DNA from 2 places in the Planomonospora corallina genome. Region 1 is predicted to be linked to the other one. Evidence: predicted binding sites of a transcription regulator. Region 1 holds the regulator's gene; the other holds the start of a gene.
What was found. Region 1 encodes LexA, which represses DNA repair genes until DNA is damaged. Its sites were predicted from a motif close to TCGAACANNTGTTCGA; they were not measured.

Region 1 (15,269 bases):
TCCGCGACCGGCGGGGTCCAGCCGGGCCGGGAGTCCGGGCCGGGAGCGGCCCAGTTCGGCCGGGACTCCGCACCCTCGGAGGCACCCTCGGAGGCACCCTCGGAGGGTGCCGTCCAGTTCGGCCGCGAGTCGGACCAGGCGGGAGTGAAGAACGAGGAGGGCGCCGCCTCGCCGGAGGACGGGCCCCGCCCGCCGTCGCCGGAGGACGAGTCCCGCCCGCCGCCGGAGGCCGGGGCGGAGGGCCGCGCGGGGGAGTCCTGCCGGGGCCCGCCGTTTCCCTGCGGACCGGAGGCGTCCGTGCCGAACATCTGCTGCCACGAGCGGTTCCCCGGGATCGAGGCCGTACGGGACGGGGCCTCGGACGGGCCGGTCTGCGGACGGGGGAGGCGGGGGCCGGAGGAGTCGTGCGCGCCGGCGGATGAGGGCTCGGGCGTCTGGCCCCATGACGGGGGTACGGGGGGTCGGCTGGAATGATCCGAGGCCATGGCTTCCTTACCTCCCGCACGGGTGCCCGAATTATGTGTGTTGGGCATGTTCTCACGCGAGGCGGGGGGGTTCGCAGGAAAACGGGACAACGCTTCCCTGAACTGGAGGCCGGTGGGATCGGTCGGAGGGTCCTGCAGAGGCAGACCCGCCTCCGTGGGATCCGGGCCCTGCCCCGGCTCTGCTGAGTGTGCCACGGTGAAAAGGGTAAACTGCCGGGACAGACGAGGTCACAACAGATCCGTCGCCATCGCGTCTCGGTTGCCCCGGATGGACGGGCGCCCCCCATTGTGCCGCCCGGGCGGCTCCGGTGTCCCGGTTCCACCATGATCGGGTGCCGTCTTCCGGCCATGACCCCCGCTTGCGGACTGCGATAGTCTTGGACTATGCGTGCCGCGGCCCTGCTGCTTACCGGGCCGCATCGGCTCTCCCTGCCTTAGGGGGCGCCCCGCGAGATTCCGCGGTCCGGCCTGCCGCGCCGGACACGGGAGCGAGGGCGCGTTCCAGGCGCCCGCCGATGCGGCTGCCCTTCGCGTGAGCGGAGGGTTTTTCTATTGGGGCCGGATGGTCCAGGTCATCTGCGCAGACGTACACCGAGGGAAGAGACGTGAGCGAGCGAGCCGACACACAACGCGACGAGCAGCACTACGACCCCCAGGCACTGCAGGCGAAGTGGCAGCGGCGATGGGAGGAGCTGGACCCGTTCCGGGCCTCGGGCGACCCCGCCGACACCCGCGAGAAGCGCTACATGCTCGACATGTTCTCCTACCCCTCCGGTGACCTGCACATGGGGCACGCCGAGGCGTTCGGCATCGGCGACGTCGTCGCGCGCTACTGGGTCCAGAAGGGCTACAACGTCCTGCATCCCGTCGGCTGGGACTCCTTCGGCCTGCCCGCGGAGAACGCCGCGATCAAGCGCAACGCCCACCCCGCCGAGTGGACCTACGCCAACATCGAAACCCAGGCCGCCTCGTTCAAGCGCTATGGGGTCTCCTTCGACTGGTCGACCCGGCTGCACACCAGCGACGCCTCCTACTACCGGTGGACCCAGTGGCTGTTCCTGCGCTTCTTCGAGCGCGGGCTGGCCTACCGCAAGGGCGGTCTGGTCAACTGGTGTCCGAACGACCAGACGGTGCTGGCCAACGAGCAGGTCGTCGGCGGCAGGTGCGAGCGCTGCGGCGCCGAGGTGGTCCGCCGCGAGCTGACCCAGTGGTACTTCAAGATCACTGAGTACGCCGACCGGCTGCTGGAGGACATGGAGCAGCTGGAGGGCGGCTGGCCCGAGCGCGTGCTGAGCATGCAGCGCAACTGGATCGGCCGCTCCGAGGGCGCCGACGTCGACTTCGTGATCGAGGGCCGCGACGAGCCGGTCACGGTCTACACCACCCGCCCCGACACCCTGTACGGCGCGACCTTCTTCGTGGTCGCCCCGGACGCCCCGCTGGCCGAGGAGATCGTCTCCGACGGGCAGCGGGCGGCCTTCGAGGCATATCGGGCCGAGGTGGCCAAGCTGAGCGACATCGACCGGCTCTCCACCGACAAGGAGAAGACCGGCGTCTTCCTGGGCCGCTACGCGATCAACCCGGTCAACGGCGAGCGCATGCCGGTCTGGGCGGCCGACTACGTGCTGTCCGACTACGGCCACGGCGCCATCATGGCCGTGCCCGCGCACGACCAGCGCGACCTGGACTTCGCCCGCACCTTCGACCTGCCGGTCCGGGTCGTGGTCCACACGGGCATGGCCGACCCGGGGGAGACGGGGGTGGCGACCTCCGGCGACGGTGTGATGGTCAACTCCGGCCCCTTGGACGGCCTGGACAAGACCTCCGCGATCCGCAGGATCATCGAGATCCTGAGCGAGCGGGGCACGGGCAAGGCCACGGTCAACTTCCGGCTGCGCGACTGGCTGCTGTCCCGCCAGCGCTTCTGGGGCTGCCCGATCCCGATCATCCACTGCGTCGACTGTGGTGAGGTCCCCGTCCCGGACGAGCAGCTCCCGGTCACCCTGCCCGACCTGCGCGGCGAGGCGCTGGCGCCCAAGGGGATCTCCCCGCTGGCCTCGGCCGCCGACTGGGTCGAGGTGTCCTGCCCCAAGTGCGGTGGCCCCGCCCGGCGGGACACCGACACGATGGACACCTTCGTCGACTCCTCGTGGTACTACCTGCGCTACGTGGACCCGGACTACGAGGGCGGCCCGTTCGACGTGGAGAAGGTCCGCCAGTGGGGCCCGATCGACCAGTACGTCGGCGGGGTGGAGCACGCGATCCTGCACCTGCTGTACTCCCGGTTCTTCACCAAGGTCCTGCACGACATGGGCATGGTCGACTTCACCGAGCCCTTCACCCGCCTGCTCAACCAGGGCCAGGTGATCAACCAGGGCAAGGCGATGTCCAAGTCGCTGGGCAACGGTGTGGACCTGGGCCAGCAGATCGACGCCTTCGGCGTGGACGCCGTCCGGCTGACCATGATCTTCGCCGGTCCGCCCGAGGACGACATCGACTGGGCCGACGTCTCGCCCGCCGCCTCCCAGAAGTTCCTGGCCCGGGCCTTCCGGGTCATGGCGGAGGCGGGCGCGGCCTCCGCCCCCGGCGTGGACCTCTCCACCGGGAACCTGGAGCTGCGCAGGACCGTCCACAAGATCATTCATGAGGTCACCGGGCTGGTCGAGTCGCACCGCTTCAACGTGGCGGTGGCCCGCATCATGGAGCTGACGAGTGCGGCCCGCAAGGCCATCGACTCCGGGCCCGGCGCCGCCGACCCGGCCGTCCGGGAGGCCGCCGAGACCCTGGCGGTCATGCTCTCGCTGGTCGCGCCGTACGTCGCGGAGGAGGGCTGGGAGCGTCTGGGGCACCCGGCCTCGGTCGTGAGGGCGGGCTGGCCGGTGGCCGAGGAGGCCCTGCTGGTCGAGGAGTCCGTCACCTGCGTCGTGCAGGTCGCCGGCAAGGTCCGCGACCGGCTGGAGGTCTCCCCGGAGATCTCCGAGGACGACCTGAAGGCGCTGGCGCTGGCCTCGGAGAAGATCCAGGGCTTCCTGACCGGCGCGCCGCGCAAGGTCATCGTCCGCGCGCCGAAGCTGGTCAACATCGTGCCGTAGCGGATGGGGCGCGTCCAAAACCACCCATTGGGCGCGCCCTCTACTATAGTTCCCGCATGCGACGTATCGCGGTCTCCCTCGCGGCGGCAGGGCTGGTCCTGTCGGGCTGCTCGGGCGGGGAGGCCGTTCCGGGCCGTCCGTCCGCCGCCCCGGCTCCTCCCTCGGGTCTTCCCTCCACCGTTCCCTCCACCGCCCCGTCTCCCGCCGCCTCCCCCTCCGGAGACGGGCAGGAGAGCACGGGGAGCTCCTCGTCCGGCAGGGACGAGGGTCTCCGCGAGGCGATGGCCGCGGTCTCCGGCAGCGGACCCGCCGACCTGTACTTCGAGTACGGCGCTCCGGGCCACTGGCGCGAGCTCGGTGTGCTGACCGCGCGGGGAGCGGAGGAAGGTCCCTGGGCGTCCTCCGTCCTCTACGGGATGAGCGATCTGAGCACCGCGCCCCTGCTGGCGGAGAGGACGGGCATCGACCCCTTCGCCGCGGACCGCGCCATCACGATCGGCCACCAGCCGGACAGGAGCGTCCGCCTCGACGGCGGCGTCGACGCCGGGACCGTCAGGAGGAGACTGACCGAGCGGGGCGCCGAACGCGCGAAGATCGGCGGCCGCGACGGTCTCGTGCTCGCCAGGGACCGCGCGGCCGGATCCGTGGACCGGCTGCGCGACATCGGGGTGCTGAACCTGCTCAACAAGGTCGTCGTCACCGGCTCCACGATCGCCATGGGAACGGCCTCGGGCCCGCTCACCGCGGCCTTCGGCGGGCCGGACTCCCTGGCCGGCAGCCCCTCGCACGCCGCCGTCGCCGACTGTCTCGGCGGCAACCTCGTCAACGCGGTCATCCTGCGGGAGAAGGAGTCCGCGGCGGTGGCCCTCTACGCGGTCGGGCTGCGCCGTCCGGTGTTCCCGGAGGACACCCCGGTCAACGTGGTCTGCGTGCTGCCGAGGGACGGTTTCGCCGCCGAGGTGAAGAAGACCTTCACCGGCAGGCTCACCACGACCGCCAAGACCCTGCAGGGCGAGTCGTACGGGAAGTACGCCTACGCGATCGAGCACGACGAGGTGGCGAGCGGCGGGTTCACGGCCCTGCGCGCCACGCTCAGGATCGCCCCGGGAGGCAGGGCGGATCTCGCGCACCGCATGCTGGCCGACGGGAACCTGGAGGCGGCGGCCGACCCCGCCTCGCCCCTGCCGGACATCGGCGGCTCCTTCGAATCGACCCCCTGACCTCCACGGGGACGTACGGCCGGCCGACGCGGTCGCGGGGCAGGGCCCGGAGGAGGTCCCCGCTCTGACCTCGCCCGGCGGCCGGGGAGGTCAGAGCGAGGAGACCCCCGCCCGGGGCGGGGAGGTCACGGCGAGAAGGCCTTCACCGCCCGGGCGACGCGGTCCAGGATCTCGGAGAGGACGGGCTCGGAAGTGGCGAAGTTCAGCCGGGCGAACCCCTCTCCGCCGGGGCCGAACGACGGGCCCGCGCTGAGCATCACCCGGGCCTCGCGATTCAGGAACTCGGCCGGGTCCTCGCCCAGCCCCAGCGTCCTGAAGTCCAGCCAGGCCAGATAGGTGGCGTCGGGTACCCGGTAGCCGACGCCCTCGGGGAGCCGCTCGGCGACCAGGCGCCGGTTGCGATCGAGCACCGCCCGCGCCCGCTCCAGCCAGCCGTCGCCGTCCCGCCAGGCCGCGACGGTCGCGTCGACCCCGAACACGTGGGCCGCGCCGTACAGGTGGCGGGGCTGGGCGGTCAGGGCCGCGCGTACCGCGGACGGTCCGAGGTGCGCCACCGAGCAGCGGATGCCGCCCAGGTTGAAGGCCTTGGTGGCGGAGGTGAGGGTGACGGTCCGCTCGGGCAGCAGCGTGGCGAAGGGGACGTGCCCGGCCGGACCGTGGGTGAGGTCGGCGTGGATCTCGTCGGAGACGACCAGCAGGTCGTGGCGCTCGGCCAGCTCGGCGAGGCCGGTGAGCTCGGCGCGGGTGAACGAGCGTCCGGTCGGGTTCTGCGGGTTGACCAGGAGCAGCACCCGGCAGCGCCCCTCGGCGAGCCGGGCGGCCAGGGCGTCGAGGTCGAAGCCCCAGGAGTCGCCGGAGGGCTCCATCGGGACGGGCAGAGGCGGCCGGTCCATGTCGGCCAGTGTCTGCAGGAAGGGAGGATAGGCCGGGACGTGCAGGGCGACCATGTCCCCGGGCCGGGTGGTCAGGTGCAGGACGACCTGGAGGGCCTGGTTGATGTCGGTGAAGGAGCGCACGTGGCCGGGGTCGGCCTGCCAGCCGTACCGCCGCTCCATGCGCTCGGCGAAGGCTCCGGCGAGGGGACCGTCACCGAGCTGGTCGAGCCAGGCGGGATAGCCGAGGTCACCGTTGGCCCGGCGGAGCAGGGCCTCCCGCACGGCGGGAGCAACCGGGAAGTCCATGTCCGCGACCCACGCCGGAATCACCCCGGGTCCCGCCAGGGACCACTTCGCTCCGTCCCGAGTGGTCAGGTCTTCCAGGGTCAGATCGTTCATATCGGGCAGATCGCTCACCGCCTCAGCTTAGTAGGGGTGGGCGGCCCGATGCTCTGGCCGATGTCCGCGGGCGGCCGGTGGAGGTGGGGCCATCGGCCCGTGCGGATGCCGGGCGGGCCGATGGCGCGGGATCGGTTCGGCAGTTCGGCGGTGCCGGTTCGAAAGCGCCGGTTCGTGACCGGCTCATGGCCGGCCCGGCGCCGGGGCGGGACGCGGCGCCCGCCCCGGCGCCTCCTGCCGGAGCGCGCCGGCTCAGAGCTTGCGGAGGACCGCCACGACCTTGCCGAGGACGGTGGCCTCGTCGCCCGGGATCGGGTCGTAGTTCGGGTTGTGCGGGACCAGCCAGACGTGGCCGTCCCGGCGCTTGAAGGTCTTGACGGTGGCCTCGCCGTCGATCATCGCCGCCACGATGTCGCCGCTCTCCGCGACCGGCTGCTGGCGGACGACCACCCAGTCGCCGTCGGCGATGGCGGCCTCGATCATCGAGTCACCGGTCACCTGGAGCAGGAAGAGCGTGCCCTCGCCGACCAGCTGCTTGGGCAGGGCGAAGACGTCCTCGATGCTCTCCTCGGCGAGGATGGGGCCACCGGCGGCGATCCGGCCCACGAGGGGGACGTAGGAGGCGGTGGGACGGCTGACCGGCGTCTCGTCGCTCCCCGCGTCGGGGTCCACCCACAGCACGGGCTCACCGGGCAGGCGGACCTCCAGCGCGCGGGGCCGGTGCGGGTCACGCCTCAGGTAGCCCTTGCGCTGCAACGCCGTCAACTGGTGGGACACGCTGGAGGTGCTGGTGAGCTGCACCGCCTCGCCGATCTCACGCATCGAGGGCGGATAGCCGCGCTGCTGCACGGAGTCGCGGATCACCTCAAGGATCTTGCGCTGCCTGGGGGTGAGGCCGAGGGAGTCACGCCTGCGCACCGCCAGGTCACTGGGGGCCGCGCCGTTCTCATTGCGCTCGCTCATGCGATCTCCTCGCCTCCCGTTCCGTATTCCTCGTGTCGCACACAGCGACCGTACTCCTGTCGAAGATCATCTTCAAACAATTGTTCGAGTCTTCCTCGAAATCCTCGACGGCGTGGTGTACAACATCGTACGGGAGTTCGATCGACATCGTGTTCGATTCGCCGATCTTTCCGCTGCCCGGGTCCGGGCGCGGGGAGGGGGGAGCGTGTGAGGACGACCGGGCAGGAGCGGCGATCCCGGCGGGCGGCCGGGCGGGCACGGGCATCGGAGCAGGGGGTCGGGCGGGCCTGGGTTCCCGAGCGGGCGGGGCGGGCGCGGACGCCCGACCAGGCGGTGGGGTGGGCGAAGACCCCCGACCGGGCGGGGGGGTGGGGGCGGTGGCCCGGGCCGGAAGGACGGCCGGAGCCCGGGCGGCCGCGCCTGCGGGTGCTGGAGGGAGGGCGGTCCGGGGCGATGCGCGACGCTCCCCGCTCCGGAGGAAGGCGCCAGGGGCCGGCGCGGAGCGCCGGGGACGCCGGGAACGTCAGTGGAACCGGAGGTGTCCGGGGCGCCGTTCGAGGCGTCGGGAGGGCTCAGGGCGTCCGAGGCGCTCGAGGCGCGAAGGATGCCGGCGGCGTCGGAGGTGCCGGGGGCGCCAGAGGTGCCGGAGGCGTCCGGCGCGCTTCCGCGCCGCCGGTCAGGCTCACCCGCAGGGGCCGGGTCGTGGCGGTGCTCGCACTCGTCCTGCTGGCCCTCGGCCTGCTCTGGGCGATCATCCGTCTCCTCCCCGCCTGACACACCCGGTGGGCGCCCGGACGGCGCGCTCGGGTGGTGCGACCGGGGGTGCGCACCCGGAGGCGGCGTGTCCGGGGTGCGGGCCGGGAGGGTGCGGTGTCCGGGTGGTGCGACCGGGGGTGCGAACCCGGAGGCGGCGTGTCCGGGGTGCGGGCCGGGAGGGTGCGGTGTCCGGGTGGTGCGACCGGGGGTGCGAACCCGGAGGCGGCGTGTCCGGGAGACGATCGGACCGGCCGGAGCCGGTCGTGAACGGCCGCCGTGTCACGGGCGGTGGCGGCCGTCCGGTACCCTCGTCCGGCCTGCGGCGTGGCCTGGTCCGAGATCGCGGGCCGGGATCGGGCCCGCTCTGACCTGCGCGGCCGCTTACCCGGCCGGGCGCTCCGGAGGCGTCGACGGGACCCGCGGGGACGGGGCGGAGAGGTGCGGCGGAGCGGGGCGGCGGGCAGGCCCCCTCGGAGCGGGGCGGGACGGCGCACGCCGGGTCCGGGGAGAGGCCTCCGGCGGCCGGGGAAGGGCGACACGCCCGGCTCGCGGTCCTGATCTGCGGCTTCACTCGGGTCTCGCCGATCAACTTGCGTTCATGGTCGCGCACTTCTACGGTTGCACCACAACATCTAGTGGCACCACCCACTCAGTCTCACCATAAGTTGTGTTTCTGTTACCGCACTCCGCCTTCGCCGGCGGATTCAGTGCGGGCATCGCGCATGGAATGACGTGAGGCCGGCGGGGCAGGTGTGACACCCGGCAGGCCAAGGAGGCGACGCACGTGCACTGTCCGTTCTGTCGCCACCCTGACACGCGGGTCATCGACAGCCGGTCCACCGAGGACGGCGCGGCCATCCGCCGCCGGCGCACGTGCCCGGAGTGCGGGCGCAGGTTCACCACGCAGGAGACGGTGCTCCTCATGGTGGGCAAGCGCAGCGGGGTGACCGAGCCCTTCTCCAGGGACAAGGTGATCGCCGGGGTCCGGCGGGCGTGCCAGGGACGGCCCGTCAGCGAGGACTCCCTGGCCCAGCTCGGCCAGCGCGTCGAGGAGAGCATCCGGGGGACCGGAGCCGCGGAGATCCCCGCCCACGAGGTCGGTCTGGCGATCCTGGGCCCGCTCCGCGAGCTGGACGAGGTGGCCTACCTCCGCTTCGCCTCGGTCTACCGGGGGTTCGAGACGCTGGCCGACTTCGAGGCCGAGATCAGGCAGCTGCGGGCGGAGCGTTCCGCCCAGCAGGACGCCGAGCAGGACTGAACAAGAAGTCAATCCCCGGGCGCCGGGGGAGTCGAGCGGCGCGTTGATGTGGTCGGAAGGGCTCCGGCGGGGGCCCGGAAGGGGGAAGTCATGACGGAGACGGTCAGCGGCACGGCGGCGCGCGGAGGCAAGCGCCCGCGCAAGGGGCTGAAGATGAAGCGCGTCTTCACCACCCCCGGCGTGCACCCGTACGACGAGGTGGCGTGGGAGCGCCGTGACGTCGTCATGACCAACTGGCGTGACGGCTCGGTCAACTTCGAGCAGCGCGGCGTGGAGTTCCCCGCCTCCTGGTCGGTCAACGCCGCCAACATCGTCACCACCAAGTACTTCCGGGGCGCCGTCGGCACCCCGCAGCGCGAGTGGAGCCTCAAGCAGCTCGTCGACCGCGTGGTGGGCGTCTACACCAGGACCGGCGTCGAGAACGGCTACTTCGCGACCGACGAGGACGCCGAGATCTTCGACCACGAGCTCAAGCACGCCCTGGTCCACCAGGTCTTCAGCTTCAACTCCCCGGTGTGGTTCAACGTCGGCACCGCCTCGCCCCAGCAGGTCAGCGCCTGCTTCATCCTGTCCGTCGACGACCAGATGGAGTCCATCCTCGACTGGTACAAGGAAGAGGGTGTGATCTTCAAGGGCGGTTCCGGCTCCGGGGTGAACCTCTCCCGGATCCGCTCCTCCAAGGAGCTGCTCTCCAGCGGCGGCACCGCCAGCGGCCCGGTCTCCTTCATGCGCGGCGCGGACGCCTCCGCCGGCACGATCAAGTCTGGCGGCGCCACCCGCCGGGCGGCCAAGATGGTCGTCCTCGACGTCGACCACCCCGACATCGAGGAGTTCATCGAGACCAAGGCGCGCGAGGAGGACAAGGTCCGCGCGCTGCGCGACGCCGGGTTCGACATGGACCTGGGCGGCAAGGACATCGTCTCCGTCCAGTACCAGAACGCCAACAACTCCGTGCGCGTCTCCGACGAGTTCATGCGCGCGGTGGAGAAGGGCGAGAAGTTCGGCCTGCGCGCCCGCCTCACCGGCGAGGTCATCGAGGAGGTCGACGCCCGCGACCTGTTCCGCAAGATGGCGACCGCGGCCTGGGAGTGCGCCGACCCCGGCATCCAGTACGACGACACGATCAACGACTGGCACACCTGCCCGGAGACCGGCCGCATCACCGCCTCGAACCCGTGCTCGGAGTACGTCCACCTGGACAACTCCTCCTGCAACCTGGCGAGCATCAACCTGCTGAAGTTCCTCTCCGGCGACGGCTCCTTCGACGTCGAGAACTTCGTGAAGATCACCGAGCTGATCATCACCGCGATGGACATCTCGATCTGCTTCGCCGACTTCCCGACCGAGAAGATCGGCGAGACCACCCGCGCCTACCGCCAGCTCGGCATCGGCTACGCCAACCTGGGCGCCCTGCTGATGGCCACCGGCCACGCCTACGACTCCGACGGGGGCCGGGCCATCGCCGCCGCCATCACCTCGCTGATGACCGGCGCCTCCTACCGGCGCAGCGCCGAGCTGGCCGGCATCGTGGGGCCGTACGACGGCTACGCCCGCAACGCCGAGGCGCACAAGCGCGTCATGCGCAAGCACGCAGGCGCCAACGACACGCTGCGCACGCTGGAGACCATGGACCGGGCGATCCACGCCGAGGCGTCCCGCCAGTGGGCCGAGTGCCTCAAGCTCGGCGAGAAGAACGGCTACCGCAACGCCCAGGCCTCGCTGCTGGCGCCCACCGGCACCATCGGGCTCATGATGGACTGCGACACCACGGGCGTCGAGCCCGACCTGTCGCTGGTGAAGTTCAAGAAGCTCGTCGGCGGCGGCTCCATGCAGATCGTGAACCAGACGATCCCGCGGGCCCTGGCGAGGCTCGGCTACCAGCAGGAGCAGGCCGAGGCCATCGTCGAGTACATCGCCGAGCACGGCCACGTCGTCGACGCCCCCGGCCTGCGCCGCGAGCACTACGAGGTGTTCGACTGCGCCATGGGCGAGCGGGCCATCGCGCCCATGGGCCACGTCCGGATGATGGCCGCGGTCCAGCCGTTCCTGTCCGGGGCGATCTCCAAGACCGTCAACCTGCCGGAGTCGGCCACGATCGACGACATCGAGCAGGTCTACCTGGAGGGCTGGAAGCTCGGCCTGAAGGCCCTGGCCGTCTACCGCGACAACTGCAAGGTCGGTCAGCCGCTCTCCGCGGGCGGCAAGAAGGCCGCCGAGAAGAGCGAGGAGAAGGCGGCCGCCGCGGAGCCGGAGGTCAAGGTCGTCGAGATCGTCCGCCCGACCCGCCGCCGGCTGCCCAACCAGCGTCCGAGCAGCACGACCCGCTTCACCGTGGGCGGCGCCAAGGGCTACATGACCGCCTCGTCCTACCCCGACGACGGTCTCGGCGAGGTCTTCCTGAAGATGTCCAAGCAGGGCTCGACCCTCGCGGGCGTCATGGACGCCTTCTCCGTGGCCATCTCCATCGGCCTGCAGTACGGCGTGCCGCTGGAGACCTACGTCAGCAAGTTCGTCAACATGCGCTTCGACCCGGCCGGCATGACCGACGACCCGGACATCCGCATGGCCGCCTCGGTGATGGACTACATCTTCCGCCGCCTGGCGCTGGACCACCTGCCCTACGAGGAGCGTGCCGCGCTCGGCATCTTCTCCGCGGCCGAGCGCGCCGCCCAGCAGCGCGGCGAGGACCCGGCGGCGCTCCAGTCCGAGGAGGTCATGGCGGAGCTGGCCGCCTCGGCCCCGATCGAGCAGCCCAAGAGGCGCGCCGAGGAGGGCAAGGAGAGCGGGACCGCCGCCCCGGCCGAGCCGGCCCGGCAGGAGCCCGCGCGCAGCGGCTCCCTGGAGTCCCACCAGGGCCGCACCGCCGACGCTCCGCTCTGCATGACCTGCGGCACCAAGATGCGCCCGGCCGGCAGCTGCTACGTCTGCGAGGGCTGCGGCTCCACCAGCGGCTGCAGCTGATCCGAGGGAGGGCCGGTCCGGGGGAGCACACCCCGCCCGGCCCGGGAGCGGGCCCGTGGCCGGGCGGAGACGCCGGCCGCGGGCCCGCTCCCGTTTCCCGTCCCCGTTCCCGCGGAGCCGCACGGCCGTACGGCTCCGCGGGAACGGGGACGGAACAGGTCATGCGGGCCCGCCGGAGGACGGCGGGCGGTCACGGCGAGAGCCGCTCCAGGAGCTTCGCGACGCGCTCGACGTCGGCCTCGGTGGTGCGCCAGTTGCTGAAGGCGGCCCGGAGCGCGGGCACGCCGTCGTGGACGGTCGGGGTGAGGAAGGCCTCACCGGAGTCGACGATCGCCGACACCAGGTCCCCGACGCGCTCGGGCGCCTCGGCGAGGGTGAAGCAGACCACGTTGAGCCGGACCGGGGCCAGCAGGCGGTAGCCGGGCAGCGCGGCGACGCGCTCGCCGAGCAGCCCGGCCAGGGCGACGCAGCGCCGGACGATCTCGGCGTGGCCCTCGCGGCCGTAGGCGGCGAGGGTGAGCCAGGCCGGCAGGGCGCGTAGCCGCCGGGAGTTCTCCGGGGTCAGGTGGACCAGGTCCACCCGGTCCAGGTCGCCGCCGATCGGTCCGAGATAGGCGGCGGAGTTGGCGAAGACCCGGGCCTGCAGGTCGCGGCGGCGGGTGAACTGGACCGCGCTGTCGTAGGGCACGTTCAGCCACTTGTGCAGGTCCACGCAGACCGAGTCGGCCTCGCCGAGCCCGTCGACGAGGTGGGCGTGCTCCGGGGAGAGCGCGGTGAAGGCCCCGAAGGCCGCGTCCACGTGGAGCCAGAAGGGGTACCGTTCGCGCAGTGCGGTGATCGCGCGCAGATCGTCGAAGTCGACGGTGTTCACCGTCCCGGCGTTGGCCACCACGATCGCGGGCGTGCCCCCGAGCGCCTCCAGCGCCCGCTCGAGCCGGGCCGCGTCGACGGCCTCCCGTCCCGGGAGCGTGCCGACCGGCCGGAGGGCCGAGCGTCCCAGGCCGAGCATGGACAGGGCCTTGCCGATGCTGGAGTGCGGGCTGCCCGACAGGACGGGGACGTCTCCGAGCACGCCCGTCCCCTGCTCGGACACGGAGACGCCGTGCCGCTCGCCCAGCCACTCCCGGGCGACGGCCAGACCTGTGAAGTTGGACATCGTCGCGCCGCTGACGAAGGCTCCGGCGTGCTCCGCCGGCAGGCCGAACAGCTCACGCAGCCAGGCCACGGTCTCCCGTTCCAGATCGGGGGCGCCGGAGTCCAGGCCGGAAGTCGGGTTCTGGTCGAGGGCGCCGGTCAGCCAGTCGCCCGCGAGTGAGGCCGGGGTGGCCCCGCCGGTGACGAAGCCCAGATAGCGGGGGCCCGCGCTGGCCGCGAAGCCCGGCTCCCAGCGCCGGGCGAACGCCTCCAGCGCTCCCGCCGTGCCCGTCCCGGTCCCGGGCAGCGGAACGGGGTCCGGCCGGACGGGCCTCCGGGCGACCGGACGGTCGTGCAGGCCGGTCAGGAGCCGTACGGCACGGGCCCGGGTCTCGTCGAGCAGGCCGGGAAGGCGGTCGAGGTCGTCGCAGAGTCGAGGATGCATGGCACGACCGTAGAAGAGCGCGGCCTGCACGTCATGGTCCAATCACGGCAAACTGGACCAATGCTCAGCACAGCACTGGCCGGATGGCGCGACTCCGGGGCATCCCTCGCCGACTCCCTGGCGGAGGCGGTGCGCGAGGCGGTGCTCGACGGACGGATCCGGGTCGGCGACCGCCTCCCGGCCGAGCGGCGGATGGCGGTGGAACTCGGCGTCAGCCGGGGGACCGTCACCGCCGCGCTGGCCCGCCTGCGCGCACAGGGGTGGGTGGCCACCCGGCACGGCAGCGCGAGCACGGTCCGCCTGCCTGCGGAGCAGGGGGAGCGCTTCGCCCCGCTCTCGGCCGACCGGCCCGGAGCCCTAATCGACCTGCGCCGGGCCGTGCCGGCGGCCCCGGGAGGGGCCTACACCGAGGCGGTGCGGCGGGCGCTGGACCGCTCGGCGGGGATCCTGACGGAGAGCGGGGAGCCGGGGGCGGGCCTGCCCGAGCTGCGCGAACTGATCGCCCAGCGGTACACGGAGCAGGGACTGGCGACGCTTCCCGGCCAGATCCTGGTCACCTCCGGGGCCCGGGCCGCGCTGGCGCTGCTGACCGGGCACCTGCGCCCGGGCCGGATCGCGGTGGAGAACCCGGCCTACGCCGACACGCTCGCCGCCCTGCGCCGCTCCGGCGCCCGGCTCGCGCCGCTGCGGGTCACCTCCGCCGGCTGGGACCCCGGCCAGCTCGCCGCGGCCTTCCGCCAGGCCGCGGGCGGGATGGCGGTGCTGGTCCCCGACTTCCAGAACCCGACCGGCGCACTGATGGACGCCGCGACGCGCCAGGAGGTCGCCGGGCTGGCGGCCGGGCACCGGGTGACCGTAGTCGTGGACGAGACCATGCGGGACATGGACCTGCGGGACGATCCCCGCCCGGAGCCCCGTATCCGGCGGGCCGTCTGCGTCGGCTCGCTGAGCAAGACGGTGTGGGGCGGGCTGCGGGTCGGATGGATCCGCGCGTCCGCCGCGCTCGTCCGCGAGCTGCTGCTCGATCCGCTCTGCGGCCCGTGCGCCCCCGCTCCCATGGAGCAGCTGGTGGCCTGCGAGCTCCTGCCGCGCATCGGACCGGTGCTGGCCCGCCGCAGGGCCGAGCTCCGGCGGCAGCGGGACCACCTGGTGCGGCTGCTGAGCGGCGACGACGCGTGGACCTTCACCGTCCCGGACGGAGGTCTCTCCCTGTGGTTGCGGCTGTCGCGCGTGCCGGGCGACGAGCTGGCCCGGCGGGCCGTGGAACGGGGACTCGGCGTGCTTCCCGGCTCGGTGTTCTCCTCCAGCGGGAGGCTCGTGGACCGGCTCCGCCTGCCGTACACGGTCCCCGCCGGGACGCTCGAGCGGGCCGTCGCGATCCTGCGGGAGGCGGCGGGCGCGCACCGCCCGCCGGACCGGTGACCGTACGGCCCCCGGAGGACCGCCCGCCGGACCGGTGACCGTACGGCCCCCGGAAAGCGGAAGGACCCGCGGGGAGCGGGTCCTTCCGGGGTTCTCGGGTCCGGCGTCAGGCTGCGGGGGCGGGACCACTCGTGAGGGGGAAGCGGACGACGTTCCGGCCCGTGTAGGCACGCAGATCGACGACCTTGGTGTCGCCCTTCGTCCTGCGATCCGTCACGGAACGGATGTCCCGGATCTTGAGTCGCGTGACATATGGCGG
Region 2 (15,269 bases), on a different contig from region 1:
GTACTGCTTGTTCGGGTCGTCCTGGGCGCCCTGGCCCCTGTCCTGCTTGGAGCAGTCGAGCGTCTTGAACTGCTCCAGCGTCTGCGGGTCGATGCCGGTGGTGTCGACACCGGCCAGCGGGTCGTCCGCGGCCACCGTGGGCGTCGCGGACGACGCCGCGGACGGCTTGCCACTCGGTTCGGCCGCCGGCTCCGCGTCGCCCTTGGGCTCGGCCGCCGGTGTCCTGCGCTGCCGGGGAGCCGTCGTCTGCGCCGGGCTCGGGTTGGTCAGCGCCGAGGAGAGCGCCCGGCCCGCGGGCGAACCGCTCGGGCTCGCCTTCGCGCTCGAGGAGGGCGCCGGGGTCCGCGTGCCCTGCTGACCGGGGGCCGAGGCGGACGGGGCCGGCGTCTGGGTGGCCGTCTCACCCGGGGCCGGCGTCGGCGCCTGGGTGGCCATCTCGCCCGGAGCCTCGGGCGAGCCCGCGGCGATCGCCAGCACCTGGCGGAAGCGCAGCTCCGCGGTCGTGCCGACCAGCTTGACGACCTCCTCCTGACCGACTCCGGGGACAGAGATGACGATGTTGTCACCGGACTTGGCCACTTCGGCGTCGGAGATGCCGCTGCCGTTCACCCGCTCCCGGATGATGTTCACGGCCAGGTCGAGGCTCTCCTCGCTGGGAGTGCCGCCGTTGGGGGTGATGGGCGACAGCGTCACTGTCGTGCCGCCGGCGAGGTCGAGGCCATATTCGGGAGTGAGCGACTCCTCCAGGAGCATCGCCCCGCCCATGGCGAGAATGAGCGCCAGAAGCGCCAGGAGCATGCGCCCCGGTCTGCTCTGGCCGCTGGTCGGTCGGGCCACTGGTCGTCAGTTCTTTCGGTTAAGGGGGATTGGGGGTGAGCCGCGCTCAGGACTTCTTGTTGGGGGCCGAGTCCTCGTTGTCACCCTGCTGCTCGGGGACTTCCGTCACGTCGCCGTCGATGCCCGCGACGTCCTCCCGGACGCTCCCGGCGTCGTCCGCCTCGGGCATCACCCGCCCGATGGCGGCCTTGACCCAGCGGGTCTCGACGCCGGGCGCGACCTCCAGGATCACGTCCTCGGCGTCGATGGCCACCACGGTGGCGAACAGTCCCGTCGTGGTCATGACCCGCGTCCCCGGAGTCAGGGAGTTCTGCATCTGGACCTGCTCCTGCTGCCGCTTGCGCTGCGGGCGGATGAGCAGGAAGTAGAACACCACGACCATCAGAGCGATCATGATGAGGCTTGAGTAGTCGCCCATGGGGCCGTTCCTCCAACTTGAGAATGACCGGCCTGGCGCCGGACGTCGTATACGGCCACGCCGCTCAGCACGTCAGCCTACACAGCCAGCCAAGCCACGGAGTTTAGGCGAGCTGTTAGAAGCGCGGCAACGAGGTCACGATCGGGCACGTGGGGAAGTTCCCGTTTCGAGACCCTCGTCACCGATCCGTGATCATCCCTGTACGGCTCCGCCGCGCCGGAGTCCGCGCCCCCTCCCCCTCCGGGAGCAACGCCACCGGCTCTCCAGGAACAACGCCGCCGGCTCCGCGTCTCTTCCGCATCTCTCCCGCGTCTCTCATGTGCGACGCCGCGCCACCGCACGGGTGCGCGTCCCTCATGTACGGCGCCGCGCCCACCGCACGGGTGTGTACGGCGCCGTGCCCACCGGACGGGTGCGGAGCCCTCAGGCGCCGCACCCGCTCCTCAGGCGCCGAACGCGTCCGGCGGCGGCGTCAGCCCCAGGTGCGACCACGCCGCGGCGGTCGCGACCCGGCCGCGCGGGGTCCGGGCCAGCAGGCCCTGCCGGACCAGGAACGGCTCGGCGACCACCTCGACCGTCTCGGGCTCCTCCCCCACCGCGACGGCCAGCGTGGACAGGCCGACCGGACCTCCCCCGAACCTGCGCAGCAGCACGTCCAGCACCGCCCGGTCCAGCCGGTCCAGACCTTCGGCGTCGACCTCGTAGAGGTCCAGCGCGGCCGCGGCGACCTCCTTCGAGATCTCCCCCTCCGCCCGCACCTCGGCGAAGTCGCGCACCCTGCGCAGCAGCCGGTTGGCGATACGGGGCGTGCCCCGCGACCGCCCGGCGATCTCGCGCGCGGCGTCGTCGGGCAGCCGGAGGCCGAGCAGCCGCGCCGAGCGGTGCAGGACCTGCTCCAGTTCCCCGGCCTCGTAGAAGTCCATGTGCGCGACGAAACCGAAGCGGTCGCGCAGCGGCGCGGGCAGCAGCCCCGCCCTGGTGGTGGCCCCGACCAGGGTGAAGGGCGCGATCTCCAGCGGGATCGCGGTCGCGCCCGGCCCCTTGCCCACGACGATGTCGACCCGGAAGTCCTCCATGGCGAGGTAGAGCATCTCCTCCGCCGGGCGGGCCATACGGTGGATCTCGTCGACGAAGAGGACCTCGCCCTCCGAGAGCGTCGAGAGGATCGCCGCCAGATCACCGGCCCGCTCCAGAGCCGGCCCCGAGGTGATGCGGAGCGGCACGCCCAGCTCGGTCGCGATGATCATCGACAGGGTCGTCTTGCCCAGCCCCGGCGACCCGCTCATCAGCACGTGGTCCGGGGGCCGCCCGCGGCGCAGCGCGCTGTGCAGCACCAGTGAGAGTTGCTCGCGCACCCGCGCCTGGCCGATGAACTCCTCCAGCCGCTTGGGCCGGAGCGCGGCCTCGATCAGCCGCTCGTCGCCCTCGGCCTCCGGCGACACCAGATCCCGCTCACTCACGCGGCCTCCTCCGTCGGCCGCGCGAGCGACACTGCAGCACCCATGGCTCGCTCGCTCCGCTCACTCACGTGACCTCCTCCGTCGGCCGCGCGAGCGACACTGCAGCACCCATGGCTCGCTCGCTCCGCTCACTCACGTGACCTCCTCCGTTCATCGCACGCTCAGCGCACGCAGCGCCGCCTTCAGCAGGGCCGCGACCTGCGGGGTCCGGCCCGCGGCCAGCTCGGCGTCGGCCTGCGGGCCCACCGCGGCGACGGCCTCGTCGGCGTCCTTGGCCGAGTAGCCCAGGCCGACCAGTCCCGAGTGGACCTGATCCCGCCAGGCGGGCGCGGCCGCACGGCCGTTGAGCGCGGCGCTGACGGCCTCCTCCGGGGTGCCGAGCTTGTCCTTGAGGTCGACGATGATCCGCTGGGCGCCCTTGGGGCCGACGCCCGGGACCCGGGTCAGCGCCTTGACGTCGGCGGCGGCGACGGCCACCCGGAGCGCGTTGGGCGTGTGCACGGCCAGCATGGCCAGCGCCACCTTGGGCCCGACGCCGCTCGCGGCCTGCAGCATCTCGAAGACGCCGCGCTCGTCGTCGTCGGCGAAGCCGAACAGCGTGAGCGAGTCCTCGCGGACCACCAGGGAGGTGGACAGGCGGGCCTCCTCGCCCGCACGCAGCGTCGCGAGCGTGCCCGGGGTGCAGTGCACCAGCACGCCCACGCCGCCGACCTCGACCACCGCCCTGTCGTGCGCGATGGTGGTCACCCGTCCCCGCACCGAGGCGATCACTTCATCGTTCCTCTCGCATGTCCGCCGCGACCCCGGCCGCGGAAGTAGGCCGCCGCGGTCGTGCCCGGCTCCGTCCTCGTCCTGGCCAGCGCCTCGGCCAGCCGGTTGTGCGCCCCGCCCCGCCACACGTGGCAGATGGCGAGCGCGAGGGCGTCGGCGGCGTCGGCGGGCTTGGGCATCTCGTCGAGCCGCAGCAGCCTGGTCACCATGGCGCCGACCTGCTGCTTGCCCGCCGTGCCGCTTCCCGTGATCGCGGCCTTCACCTCGGAGGGGGTGTGCATCGCCACCGGGATGCCGCGCCGCGAGGCGCACAGGATGGCGACGGCGGAGGCCTGGGCCGTGCCCATCACGGTCCGGAGGTTGTGCTGGGCGAAGACCCGCTCCACGGCCACGGCGTCCGGCCTGACCTCGTCGAGCCACCGCTCGATCCCGGCCTCGACGGCCACCAGCCTGGCCCCGATCTCCTCGTCGGCCGCCGTGCGCACGACGCCGACCTTGACCAGGCGCAGCGGGGCGCCGGGGCGTCCCTCCACCGCGCCGAGCCCGCACCGGGTCAGCCCTGGATCGACCCCCATCACCCGCAGTTCGGGCACCCGCACCGGCACGCCTCCCACCCGCCGAACACCTGTTCGGTGCCCGACTCTACCGCCTGGCGGCCCCGCCCCGCACGGAAAGGCCGCCGGACCCGCCGCTCCCCCGGCCGGCGGGGACGGGGGCTCACAGCCGCTGGGCGGCGGGCTCCCCGCCGCCGTCCTCGGCCGCCCTCACCCGCAGCCGGTCCAGCCGCTCCATCACCGGCGTCGCCGTGACGCCGTGCAGGACCAGCGAGGCCACCACGGTGAACGCCACCACGGCCCAGAGCTCCTCGGGCGGCACCCCGAAGCCCGCGTGGCCGAGCCCGTAGGCGAGGTAGTACAGCGAGCCGATGCCCCGGATGCCGAAGAAGGCGATCACCCCGCGTTCGCGCGGCCCCGCCCGTCCGCCGAGGCCGGCGAGCCAGCCGGTCAGCGGCCGGACCACCAGCAGCAGGCCCAGCCCGACCGCGGCCCCCTGCCAGGTGAGCGCGGACAGTCCGCCGGTCGCGACGAACCCGCCGAGCAGCAGGATCAGCCAGGCGGTCAGCAGCCGCTCGATCTGCTCGATGAAACCGTGCAGCACGCCGTTGTAGCCGTGGGTGCGCTCGGCGGCCCTGATGGTGCAGGCGGTCACGAACACCGCGATGAAGCCGTACCCGCCCGTCAGCTCGGTGGCGCCGTACGCCAGGAACGTCGCGGCCAGCGCGACGAAGCCGTCGCGGTGCTCGGCCAGCCGCAGGTCCGCCGTCCTGGCCCGGAAGAACAGCCGTCCCAGCAGGGTGCCGGTCGCCAGGCCGCCCAGCACCCCGACCACGCACTTGTAGAGCAGGTCGGCCAGCGCCCACTCCGCGACCCAGCCGGCGCCGCCCCCGGCGAGGGCGAGGGCGATCGCGGCGTAGACGAGCGGGAAGGCCAGGCCGTCGTTGAGCCCGGCCTCGGAGGTGAGCGTGAACCGCACCTCGTCGTCGTCCTTCTCGCAGTCGACCGGCTGGCCGACCTGCACGTCGGAGGCGAGCACCGGATCGGTCGGCGAGAGCACGGCTCCGAGCAGCAGCGCCGCGGCCCACGGCCAGCCCAGCAGGGTGTGGGCGGCGAGGGCGACCGCCGCCACGCTCAGCGGCATCGTCCATGCCAGCAGGCGCCACGTCGAGGCCCACCGGGCCCAGCGGAAGGGCCGGTTGATCGCCAGCCCCGCGCCCATCAGCGAGATGATGACGCAGACCTCGGTGGCGTGCTCGAGCAGTGCCCGGTGGGCGACGGGGTCGGGCCGCGACAGCCCCAGCGGCACCAGATAGAGGAGGAACCCGCCGATCAGGCAGGCCAGCGGCAGCGAGAAGGGCCGCCGGTCGAGCAGCTGCGGGAGCACGGCGGCGAGCAGGGCTCCGGCGCCGGCCACCGCGAAGACGAGATCAGGGCTCCCCATGGTGAGCCGCTGCTACCCGTACGCAGGGGGACAAACCTCGCAGAACAACCAAGATGGCAGGACGGAACGGCGCGCCCCTCCGCCGGGGAGGGGCGCGCCGCCCGTCAGGCCTCGATCTTCTCCATGACCTCGTCGGAGACGTCGAAGTTGGCCCACACGTTCTGCACGTCGTCGCTGTCCTCGAGCGCGTCGATCAGCCGGAAGACCTTGCGCGCGCCCTCCTCGTCCAGGGGGACGTTCATCGTCGGCAGGAAACTCGACTCGGCCGAGTCGTAGTCGATCCCGGCGTCCTGCAGGGCCTTGCGGACCGGGACGAGGTCACCGGCCTCGCAGACGACCTCGTAGCTCTCGCCCAGGTCGTTGACCTCCTCGGCCCCCGCGTCGAGGACGGCCATCAGCACGTCGTCCTCGGACAGGCCGCCCTTGGGGACGATCACGACGCCCTTGCGGTTGAACATGTAGGACACCGAGCCGGGGTCGGCCAGCGAGCCGCCGTTGCGGGTCAGCGCCACGCGGACCTCGGAGGCGGCCCGGTTGCGGTTGTCCGTGAGGCACTCGATCAGCACCGCGACGCCGCCGGGGGCGTAGCCCTCGTACATGATGGTCTGCCAGTCGGCGCCGCCCGCCTCCAGGCCACCGCCGCGCTTGCGGGCGCGCTCGATGTTGTCCAGCGGGACCGAGCTCTTCCTGGCCTTGGTGATGGCGTCGTACAGTGTCGGGTTGCCGTCCGGGTCGGGGCCACCGGTCCTGGCCGCGACCTCGATGTTCTTGATGAGCTTGGCGAACAGCTTGCCCCGCTTGGAGTCAAGCGCGGCCTTCTTGTGCTTCGTCGTCGCCCATTTGGAGTGGCCGGACATCGCCTAGAACTCCCTCACCATTTCCACGAAGTACGAATGCACGCCCGCGTCCCCGATCAGCTCCGGATGGAAGGACGTGGCGAGCAGCGGCCCCTGGCGGACCGCGACGATCCTATCGGCAGGTTCGGCCCGGGCCAGCACTTCCACTTCCGGGCCGATCGATTCCACCCAGGGGGCGCGGATGAACACCGCGCGCAGCCCGCCCCGGCCGGCGAAGTCGATGTCGGCCTCGAAGGAGTCGATCTGGCGGCCGAAGGCGTTCCGGCGGACCGTCATGTCGATGCCGCCGATGGTCTGCTGACCCTCGACACCGTCCTGGATCCGGTCGGCCAGCATGATCATTCCGGCGCAGGACCCGTAGGCGGGCATGCCGCCCGCGATCCGCGCCCGGAGCGGCTCCAGCATCTCGAACGTGGTCGCGAGCTTCCACATGGTGGTGGACTCCCCGCCCGGGACGACGAGGGCGTCGACGGTCTCCAGCTCACCGGGGCGCCGTACGGCCACCGCCTTGGCTCCCGCGTCCTCCAGCGCGCGCATGTGCTCGCGCACGTCTCCCTGGAGGGCCAGCACACCGATCGTGGGCACGCTCGTCCTTTCGTCCGGCTCGTCGGGTTCGCCCTACGAGGGTAACCGCTGCCGCGCGGTGTGCCGGACGGTGATCGCCTCTCCGCCTCCGGCCGTCCTCCTCCGGCACGGGCGTGCCCCGCCGGACCGGCCGCCCCGCCCTCCGCGCGGCGCTCCCGCGGGACGCTCCCGGGCAGGCGCCGGGACGGCCGCACGGCCGCCCCGGCGCGGGCTCGCGCGGGCCCGGTGACGCCGTCAGGGGCGCCTGGTCTCCCGGTCCACGGTCTCCCGGACCTGGTCGATCGCGGGCGTTGCGGCCACCGGGGGATCCAGCGGGCGCAGGTAGGTCTGCTGGATCCCGGGGACCCGGTCCTCGACGACGAACCTCGCCCGGGTGTACGCCTCCGCGCCCGCCCGGGAGACCTGGGGCAGCACCTTGAAGTCCGCGGTGAGCCGCTCGCGCTCGATGCGGGTCACCACGTAGCCGCGCTGGTCGTTGTGGAACCTCAGGTGCGGATTGACCGCCAGGAACGGGTGGGCGGCCGGGTCGGAGTCGCGGCCGTCCCCGCCCGAGGTGATCGAGGAGGTCACCAGCTCGGAACCGACCGTGCGGGACGCCGGGTCGTCGTAGTCGAGCTTGAGGTCGCCGGCCCAGTGGGCGTGCACGTCCCCGGTGAGCACGACCGGGTTGCGCACCCCGGCGTCCACCCAGCCCTGGGTGATCCGCCGCCGGGAGGCGGGGTAGCCGTCCCAGGTGTCCTGGTTGGTGACCTTCGCGGGTCCGGCGTCGCTGTCGCGCTGGGCGAAGAAGACCTGCTGCCCCAGGAGGTCCCAGCGCGCCCGCGAGCGGCGCAGGCCCTCCAGCAGCCACCGCTCCTGCTCGGCGCCGGTGATCGAGCGGGACGGGACGGCCGCCTCCGGGCAGTCGCGGTAGCCGTCGCCGCAGCCCTGGTCGCTGCGGTACTGCCGGGTGTCGAGCAGGTGGAGGACGGCCAGCCTCCCCCAGCGGATCCGCCGGTAGAGCCGCATGCCGGCGCCGCGCGGGACGGACCCGCGGCGCAGCGGCATGTTCTCGTAGTAGGCGCGGAACGCCGCCTCGCGGCGGGCGGGGAAGCCCGGCTGCGGGGTCTCCGGTTTCTCCGGCACCTCTCCGGCCCAGTTGTTGTCCAGCTCGTGGTCGTCCCAGACGACCAGCCAGGGCGCCGCGGCGTGCGCCGCCTGCAGGTCGGGGTCGGTCTTGTACTGGGCGTGCCGCCGGCGGTAGTCCGCCAGGGTCTCGGTCTCCGGCCCCTCGTGGTGGCGGACGTTCCCGCCGGGAGCGGTGTAGACGTCGCGCCCGTACTCGTACAGGTAGTCGCCCAGGTGCAGGACCAGGCCGGGGTGGTCCTCGGCCAGGCGCCGGTAGGCGGTGAAGTGGCCGTGCTCGTACTGCGCGCAGGAGGCGAAGGCCAGCACCAGCCCGGAGCCGTACGACAGCGGGTGCGGGGCGGTCCGGGCCCGGCCCGTCGGCGAGACGTACCGCCCGGCCCTGAAGCGGTACCAGTAGTCCCGGCCGGAGGCCAGCCCGTCGACCTCGACGTGGACGCTGTGGCCCCGCTCGGGGCGCGCGATGGCCACGCCCTGCCGTACGGGCCGGCGGCCGGCCTCGTCGGCGTAGACCTGCCAGCGGACGGCGAAGGGCCTGGCGGGCATGCCGCCCGCGCCGTCCTCGGCGAGCGGCCGCGGCGCCAGCCTGGTCCAGATCACGAAGCCGCCGGAGTCCGGGTCGCCGCAGGCCACGCCGAGCGTGAAGGGGTCGGAGCGCAGCTCCCGGGAGGCCGGGGAGGCCCCGCCGCCGGGGCCGGGGGCGGCGCGCGCGGCGGAGGGCAGGCCGGCCGCGGCGCCCGCGAGGCCGGTGACGAGGAAGGAGCGCCTGCTGAGCTGGGACATGGGGGGATCCTCCCGGGGCGATCGGACGGTGAAGCCGCGGCCTCGCCGACGATCACGACAAGAGGGTGAACTCCTCAGGACGCGCAAAAGGCGGCGCCCTTCACGGGCGCCGCCTTTGACGGCGTCTTTCACCGCGGGTGACCGTCCCGCGCGCCGGACCGGGCGGCGCGGGAGGCCGCCCCGCCGTCAGGACTTACCAGCCGCGCTCGGCGAGGCGGTGCGGGACCGGGATCTCGTCGACGTTGATGCCGACCATGGCCTCGCCCAGGCCGCGGGAGACCTTGGCGACGACGTCCGGGTCGTCGTAGAAGGTGGTGGCCTTGACGATGGCGGCGGCGCGCTCGGCGGGGTTGCCGGACTTGAAGATGCCGGAGCCGACGAACACGCCCTCGGCGCCGAGCTGCATCATCATCGCGGCGTCGGCCGGGGTGGCGATGCCGCCGGCGGTGAACAGCACGACGGGCAGCTTGCCGGTCCTTGCGACCTCGGCCACCAGCTCGTACGGCGCCTGCAGCTCCTTGGCCGCGACGTAGAGCTCGTCGGCGGGCAGCGAGGACAGGCGCTTGATCTCGGCGCGGATCGTGCGCATGTGGGTGACGGCGTTGGAGACGTCGCCGGTGCCGGCCTCGCCCTTGGAGCGGATCATGGCCGCGCCCTCGGTGATGCGGCGCAGCGCCTCGCCCAGGTTGGTCGCGCCGCAGACGAAGGGCACGGTGAACTGCCACTTGTCGATGTGGTTGGCGTAGTCGGCCGGGGTGAGCACCTCGGACTCGTCGATGTAGTCGACGCCGAGCGACTGCAGGACCTGGGCCTCGACGAAGTGGCCGATGCGGGCCTTGGCCATGACGGGGATCGAGACGGCGTTGATGATGCCGTCGATCATGTCGGGGTCGCTCATCCGGGAGACGCCGCCCTGCGCCCGGATGTCGGCGGGGACCCGCTCCAGCGCCATGACGGCGACCGCGCCGGCATCCTCGGCGATCTTGGCCTGCTCCGGGGTGACGACGTCCATGATGACGCCGCCCTTGAGCATCTCGGCCATGCCGCGCTTCACCCGGGCGGTTCCGGTGATGGCGGTCTCGGTGACTTCGGGCGTGCTGCTGGACACGGTCTTCTACCTCACGAGGCTGGTTGCTGCGGATCACGGGCCGCCCACGCGGCGGCCGCCACCTGTTCATCGTAGGCGGTGGCCCGGGTATTCCCCACACCACTCCGCCCTCCCCGCTCCGGCGGACCGGGGAGGGCGGAGGGCGCTGATCGCCGTCCGCCGCCCGTGGCCGCGTAACGTTGCTGGTGGGCACGGATACGGGTGGAGAACTCTCGGGGGAGATGGACCGTGTCGATGACAGACCACATCCATGACCGACTGCGGCTGCGGGCGTTGCGCGCCACCGGGCTGCTGGAGGCGGAGCGGGTGCCGCTGCTGGACAGGGTGACCCGCCTGGCGGTCCGCTGGCTCCGGGTGCCGGGGGCGATGGTCTCGCTGATCGACGCGGACCGGCAGGTCGTCGTCAGCACGGCCGGGTGCGCCGCTCCCGAGCGGAGCCGGCGGACGCCCCTGTCGCAGTCGCTGTGCCGGCACATCGTCGCCACCGGCGCGCCGCTGACCGTGCCCGACACCCGTGCCGACACGCGCTGGCGGGGCGTCGGCGCCGTCGCCCGCGGGGATCTGGGCTCCTATGCCGGGACGCCGCTGCGCGCCCCCGCCGGCCAGGTGCTGGGCGTGCTGTGCGTGATCGACGCCGCGCCCCGGCAGTGGGACGCCGGGCAGCTGGACGCGCTGGAGGATCTGGCCGCGCTGGCGGAGGCCGAGATCGCGCTGCGCTCGCCCCGGCCCGGACCGCCCGCGGAGCCGGACCGCGTCCGGGAGGCGTCCGGTGGCCGTGACCACGACCGTGACGGTGACCGCGACCGCGACCGCGACCGCGACCGCGACCGCGACGGTGACCGCGACCGCGACGGTGACCACGACCGTGACCGCGGTGGTGACCGCGGCGGGGCAGATCGGCAGGACGAGCGCATGTTCCTGCGGACGCTGCTGGACAACCTGGACGTGGGGGTCGACGCCTGTGACCGCGACGGCCGGGTGATCCTGACCAACCGGCCGCTGCGGGAGATCCGCCCGGACGGCCCCCACCGCCACGTCATGGAGACAGGCGAGGTCTTCCAGATCTTCGCCGCCGACGGGCGCACCCCGCTGCGCGGCGCGCGGGTGCCGCTGGCGCGGGCCCTGGCCGGCGAGCGGATCGACGGCGAGGAGATCGTCACCCGTCCCCCGGACGCCGAGCCGCGCCGGTTCTCCGTCACCGGCCGGCCGATCGACGGTGACGACGGGCGTCTGGGCGCGGTGGTGATCCTGCGTGACGTCACCGCCGCCCACCGGGCCGAGACGCTGCGCTCGGCCCAGCACGCCGTGGCGGAGGTCCTGGCCGACGCCCCCTCCAGCAGGGAGGCCGCCGCCGGCGTGGCCGCCGCGGTCACCGAAGCGCTGGGGTGGACCTACGGCGAGTACTGGCAGGTCGACTCCGGCGAGGAGTCCATCGCCTCCATCGCCTTCTGGAGCAGGCCCGGGCGGGACCTGTCGGCCTTCACCGCCGGCCACCCGGCCGTGTTCGCCCGCGGGCAGGACCTGCCCGGGCTCGCCTGGGAGCGCGGTGAGCCGGTCTGGATCAGCGACATGGCGGCCGATCCGCGCGGCTTCTCCCGCCTGCAGGCCGGGTCGCGGGCCGGGATCCGCTCGGCCATGGCCCTGCCGGTGCGCAGCGGCGACCAGGTGCTGGGCGTGCTGATCTTCGGCGCCGACCACCCCCAGCAGCCCGACGACGACCTGGTCGACCTGCTGGACGGCGTCTGCGCCCACGTCGGCCGGTACATGGAGCGCCGCCGCGCCGAGGAGCTCGCCGTCGTCCTGGCCGAGAGCCGCCGCCAGTTCGACCAGATCGTCAACCAGCTCACCGACAAGATCTGGACCGTCGAGGTCCGGCCGGACGGCACGACCCGCGCGATCTACGTCAACACCGAGCACACCGCCGTCTTCGGCGGACGGCTGCACCTGGCCCCCGACGACGACTTCATCGCCGTCATGCTCCGGTTCGTCCATCCCGACGACCAGGACGCCTTCCGCGCCTACTGCGCCGAGCTGATCGCCGGCCGCCGGGCCCAGCTGCAGTACCGGCTCATCGGCCTGGACGGCGTCACCCGCTGGATCTGGAGCAGGGGCGTGCCCCGCCGCGAGGGGGAGCGGCTGCTGGTCGACGGCATCTCCAGCGACGTCACCGCGCACCGCGAGATCGCCGAGGAGCGCGAGCGCCTGCTCGCCCAGCGCCAGCAGCAGGTCGACCGGCTGCGGGAGCTGGACGCGATGAAGGACGACCTGATGGCGATGGCCAGCCACGAGCTGCGCAGCCCCATCGGCGTCATCCGCAGCTACGCCGAGATGCTGCGCGAGGCCCCCGGCCTCCCCGCCGAGCTGCGCGCCTTCATCGAGGTCATCGACCGCAAGAGCGACCACCTGCAGGAGCTGGTCGACGACCTGCTGGACCTGGCCCGCCTGGAGAGCGGCCGGGTGAGCGTCGACGCGCGCACGGTGTGGCTGACCCGCCTGGTCCGCCAGGCCGTCGACGAGCACCGGGCGGCCGCGCAGGCCAAGCGGATCGACCTGACCGCCGACCTCCCCCACCACCTGCACGTGCACGCCGATCCGGTACGGCTGCGCCAGGTGATGGACAACCTGCTGTCGAACGCGATCAAGTACACACCCGACGGCGGCGCCGTCACCGTCACCGCGGGCCATGACGGCGGTCCGGACGCCGGTGCGGAGCCCGGCGGCGGAGACGGCCGGGACGGGACGGTCGCGGTGACCGTCGCCGACAGCGGCATCGGCATCCCGGCCGACCAGTACGAGCAGCTGTTCTCCCGGTTCTTCCGCGCCTCCACCGCCCGGCAGGCCGGGATCAAGGGCACCGGCCTCGGCCTGGCGATCACCAAGGCGATCGTCGAGGCGCACGGCGGCACCGTCACCGCCGCGCCGCGCGCCGGCGGCGGCACCGCCTTCACCGTGCGGCTGCCGGCCGACCCGTCGGCGCCGCACTGAGCCCGGAGCGGGTCCGGAGCGGGCCTCAGGGGACGACGGGCCTGGCCGAGGCGAGGACGACCCAGACCTGGCCGGGGGCGAAGTTCATCGGCTCACCGGTCTCGGTGGTGAAGACGGTGCCCTCCTTCTCCGAGGCGCGGCTCCAGCGCGCCTTGTAGGCCTTGCCGTCGCGCAGGACGACCGCCCGGCCCTTGCCGGTGGTGCGCACCAGGGGCGTGTAGCTCTGGTTCTTGTCGTGGAACTGCGAGCGCTCGGTCTTGGTGTACTGCACGACGACCGTGGGGGCGGCGAGCTGGCCGCCCTCGGCCGCCATGTCCTTCTTGCCGTCCTGCCAGATCAGCCACTTGCCGGCCTTCTCCGACCAGCCGAAGGTGAAGCGGGCCGCCGGGTACTTCACGCTGTAGGTCCTGCGGGGCGTGCCGCCCTCGGCCGGGGCGTCGCCGAAGGTGAAGCCGATGTCCTTCGCCTTGCTCGCCCTGGGCGCCCCGGCCAGCAGCTTCTTGGTCTCGGCGAACAGGTTGTAGGGGGCGTAGCGCCCCGGCTGGCGGAAGTAGGCTCCCGGGGCGCGGCTGTCGGAGACGTCGAACAGCGGGGCCGCGGCGATGAACGGGAGCATCTTGGTCTGCGCGCCGGAGTAGGCGAAGGCTGGCTTGCCGAACTGCGGGACGAGGTGCAGGTCGGTGATGCGCGCGCTGCGGACCGGGCCGATCTTGGGCGGGATCTTCGAGGAGAAGACCGCGATCAGCCGGGTCAGGCCGGCCTCGACCTGGGTGACGTAGACGATGTCCGCACTCCTGAGACCGAGCTGCGGCTTGCCCGCCGCGGTGTTCTCGATCTTCACCGCGAGCACCGGGCCGCGGGTCCCGCCGGGCAGGCCGGTGAAGGGGTGGGTCGGCTCCGGGGTCGGCGTCGGCTCCGGGGACTCCGCCGCCGCCTGCGGCTGCCTGCCCGGGGCGGGCTCGTCGGACGAGCAGGCCGCGGCCGGCAGCAGGACCGCCGCTCCGGTCAGTGTGACGGCGATCATCCGGGGTAGCCGCACGGTCATCTCCTCGAATCGGCCTGAAAATCGCCAAGAGCTTACCGGTGACCGACTTGCCTGGCGTTCCGCTTGTATAGCGATTTCATGTCTATGACCTGGGAGACCGCGCGGGAGCGGCCCGTCCGCGGCGGCGCGGCGCCCCCGGGGTCCCGCCGGCTCCGGCCCCGGCCCGCGGGGCTCACTCCGCCGCCAGCGCCTGCGGCGGAGCGTCGTCGATCTCGAAGAAGTCCGGGTACGGGGTGTGCCCCGCCAGCCGGAGCGTGCGGGCCAGCCGGCGGCGCTGGGCCGCACGCGCGAGGTTCACCGCGTTGTTGTAGAAACGGCGGGCGTAGACGACCTTGGCGACCGCGGCGTCCAGTTCCTGGAGCAGTTCCGCTCCGGCGGAGGTCTCGGCCAGTTTCTCCCGGAAGCGCTCCTGGTCCAGCACCGCCCGCAGCACCCGCGACAGGTCGCTCTCGGCGCGCTCGCGCTCCTCCGGGCCCGCCGTACGGGCCTCGTGGGCCGCGGCGGCCAGCACCAGGCTCGTCGCCGGGTCCAGGACGCGGGAGCCGGCCAGTTCCAGGCAGACGGCGGCCCGCCGCACCAGGGCGGCGTCCAGGGACTCGCGGGCCACCTCCAGCCGGATGTGCAGCCGGTCCAGCCGGCCCGCCCGCCAGGAGACGTAGACGGCGGTGAGCAGCAGGACCACACCCACCACCAGGACCGTCGTAGCCGTCACGGGGTGTCGTCCTCCTCGACCCCGCCCGTGCGCGCCACCGTCTCGTAGACGCGGACGACGTCGCGGGCGACAGTGGACCAGTCGTACTTCCACACGGCGGTGCGGGCCTCGTCCGAGAGCTTGGCCCGGCGCGCGGGGTCGTCCAGCAGCGCGGCGGCCTCACGCGCGAGCGACCCGGCGTCGCCCGTCTCGAACAGCGCCCCGGCCTGCCCCTCGTCGAGGACCTTGCGGAAGGCCGGGATGTCGCTGGCCAGGATCGCCGCCCCGGCCGACATCGCCTCGGTGAGCACGATGCCGAAGCTCTCCCCGCCCAGGTTGGGCGCGCAGAAGACGTCGACCGAGTGGTAGGCGCGGACCTTGTCGGCCTCGCTGACCATGCCCAGCAGGTCGACGCGATCGTGGAAGGCGGCCGGGACCCGCCCCAGCACCTCGTCGGCGTCCCCGGGCCCGGCGATCAGCAGGCGCAGCCGCGGCCGCTCGGGCGCCAGTAGCGCGAACGCCTCCAGCAGCACGGGCAGGCCCTTGCGCGGCTCGTCCATCCGGCCCAGGAAGCCGATCACCTCGGCGTCCGCGGCGCGCGGCAGC

Region 2: a site for LexA is predicted at 4,104-4,119, ahead of ruvC (crossover junction endodeoxyribonuclease RuvC). Genes of this name have one in related genera too.

The regions. Positions count from the first base shown of each region.
Region 1 covers NZ_JBHSBM010000025.1:123,126-138,394, forward strand. Annotated here, with positions in the region: gene ACFOWE_RS22600 (hypothetical protein) at 1-308, opposite strand, end outside; gene leuS (leucine--tRNA ligase) at 1,091-3,577, shown strand; gene ACFOWE_RS22610 (hypothetical protein) at 3,634-4,797, shown strand; gene ACFOWE_RS22615 (MalY/PatB family protein) at 4,923-6,089, opposite strand; gene lexA (transcriptional repressor LexA) at 6,324-7,034, opposite strand; gene nrdR (transcriptional regulator NrdR) at 8,575-9,048, shown strand; gene ACFOWE_RS22630 (vitamin B12-dependent ribonucleotide reductase) at 9,139-12,009, shown strand; gene ACFOWE_RS22635 (pyridoxal phosphate-dependent decarboxylase family protein) at 12,200-13,588, opposite strand; gene ACFOWE_RS22640 (aminotransferase-like domain-containing protein) at 13,649-15,010, shown strand.
Region 2 covers NZ_JBHSBM010000021.1:16,702-31,970, reverse strand. Annotated here, with positions in the region: gene secD (protein translocase subunit SecD) at 1-798, opposite strand, end outside; gene yajC (preprotein translocase subunit YajC) at 884-1,255, opposite strand; gene ruvB (Holliday junction branch migration DNA helicase RuvB) at 1,699-2,715, opposite strand; gene ruvA (Holliday junction branch migration protein RuvA) at 2,866-3,486, opposite strand; gene ruvC (crossover junction endodeoxyribonuclease RuvC) at 3,483-4,070, opposite strand; gene ACFOWE_RS18875 (cation:proton antiporter) at 4,204-5,484, opposite strand; gene ACFOWE_RS18870 (YebC/PmpR family DNA-binding transcriptional regulator) at 5,589-6,341, opposite strand; gene pdxT (pyridoxal 5'-phosphate synthase glutaminase subunit PdxT) at 6,345-6,926, opposite strand; gene ACFOWE_RS18860 (alkaline phosphatase D family protein) at 7,161-8,834, opposite strand; gene pdxS (pyridoxal 5'-phosphate synthase lyase subunit PdxS) at 9,028-9,942, opposite strand; gene ACFOWE_RS18850 (GAF domain-containing protein) at 10,177-12,927, shown strand; gene ACFOWE_RS18845 (DUF3048 domain-containing protein) at 12,953-13,972, opposite strand; gene ACFOWE_RS18840 (hypothetical protein) at 14,145-14,684, opposite strand; gene ACFOWE_RS18835 (glycosyltransferase family 4 protein) at 14,681-15,269, opposite strand, start outside.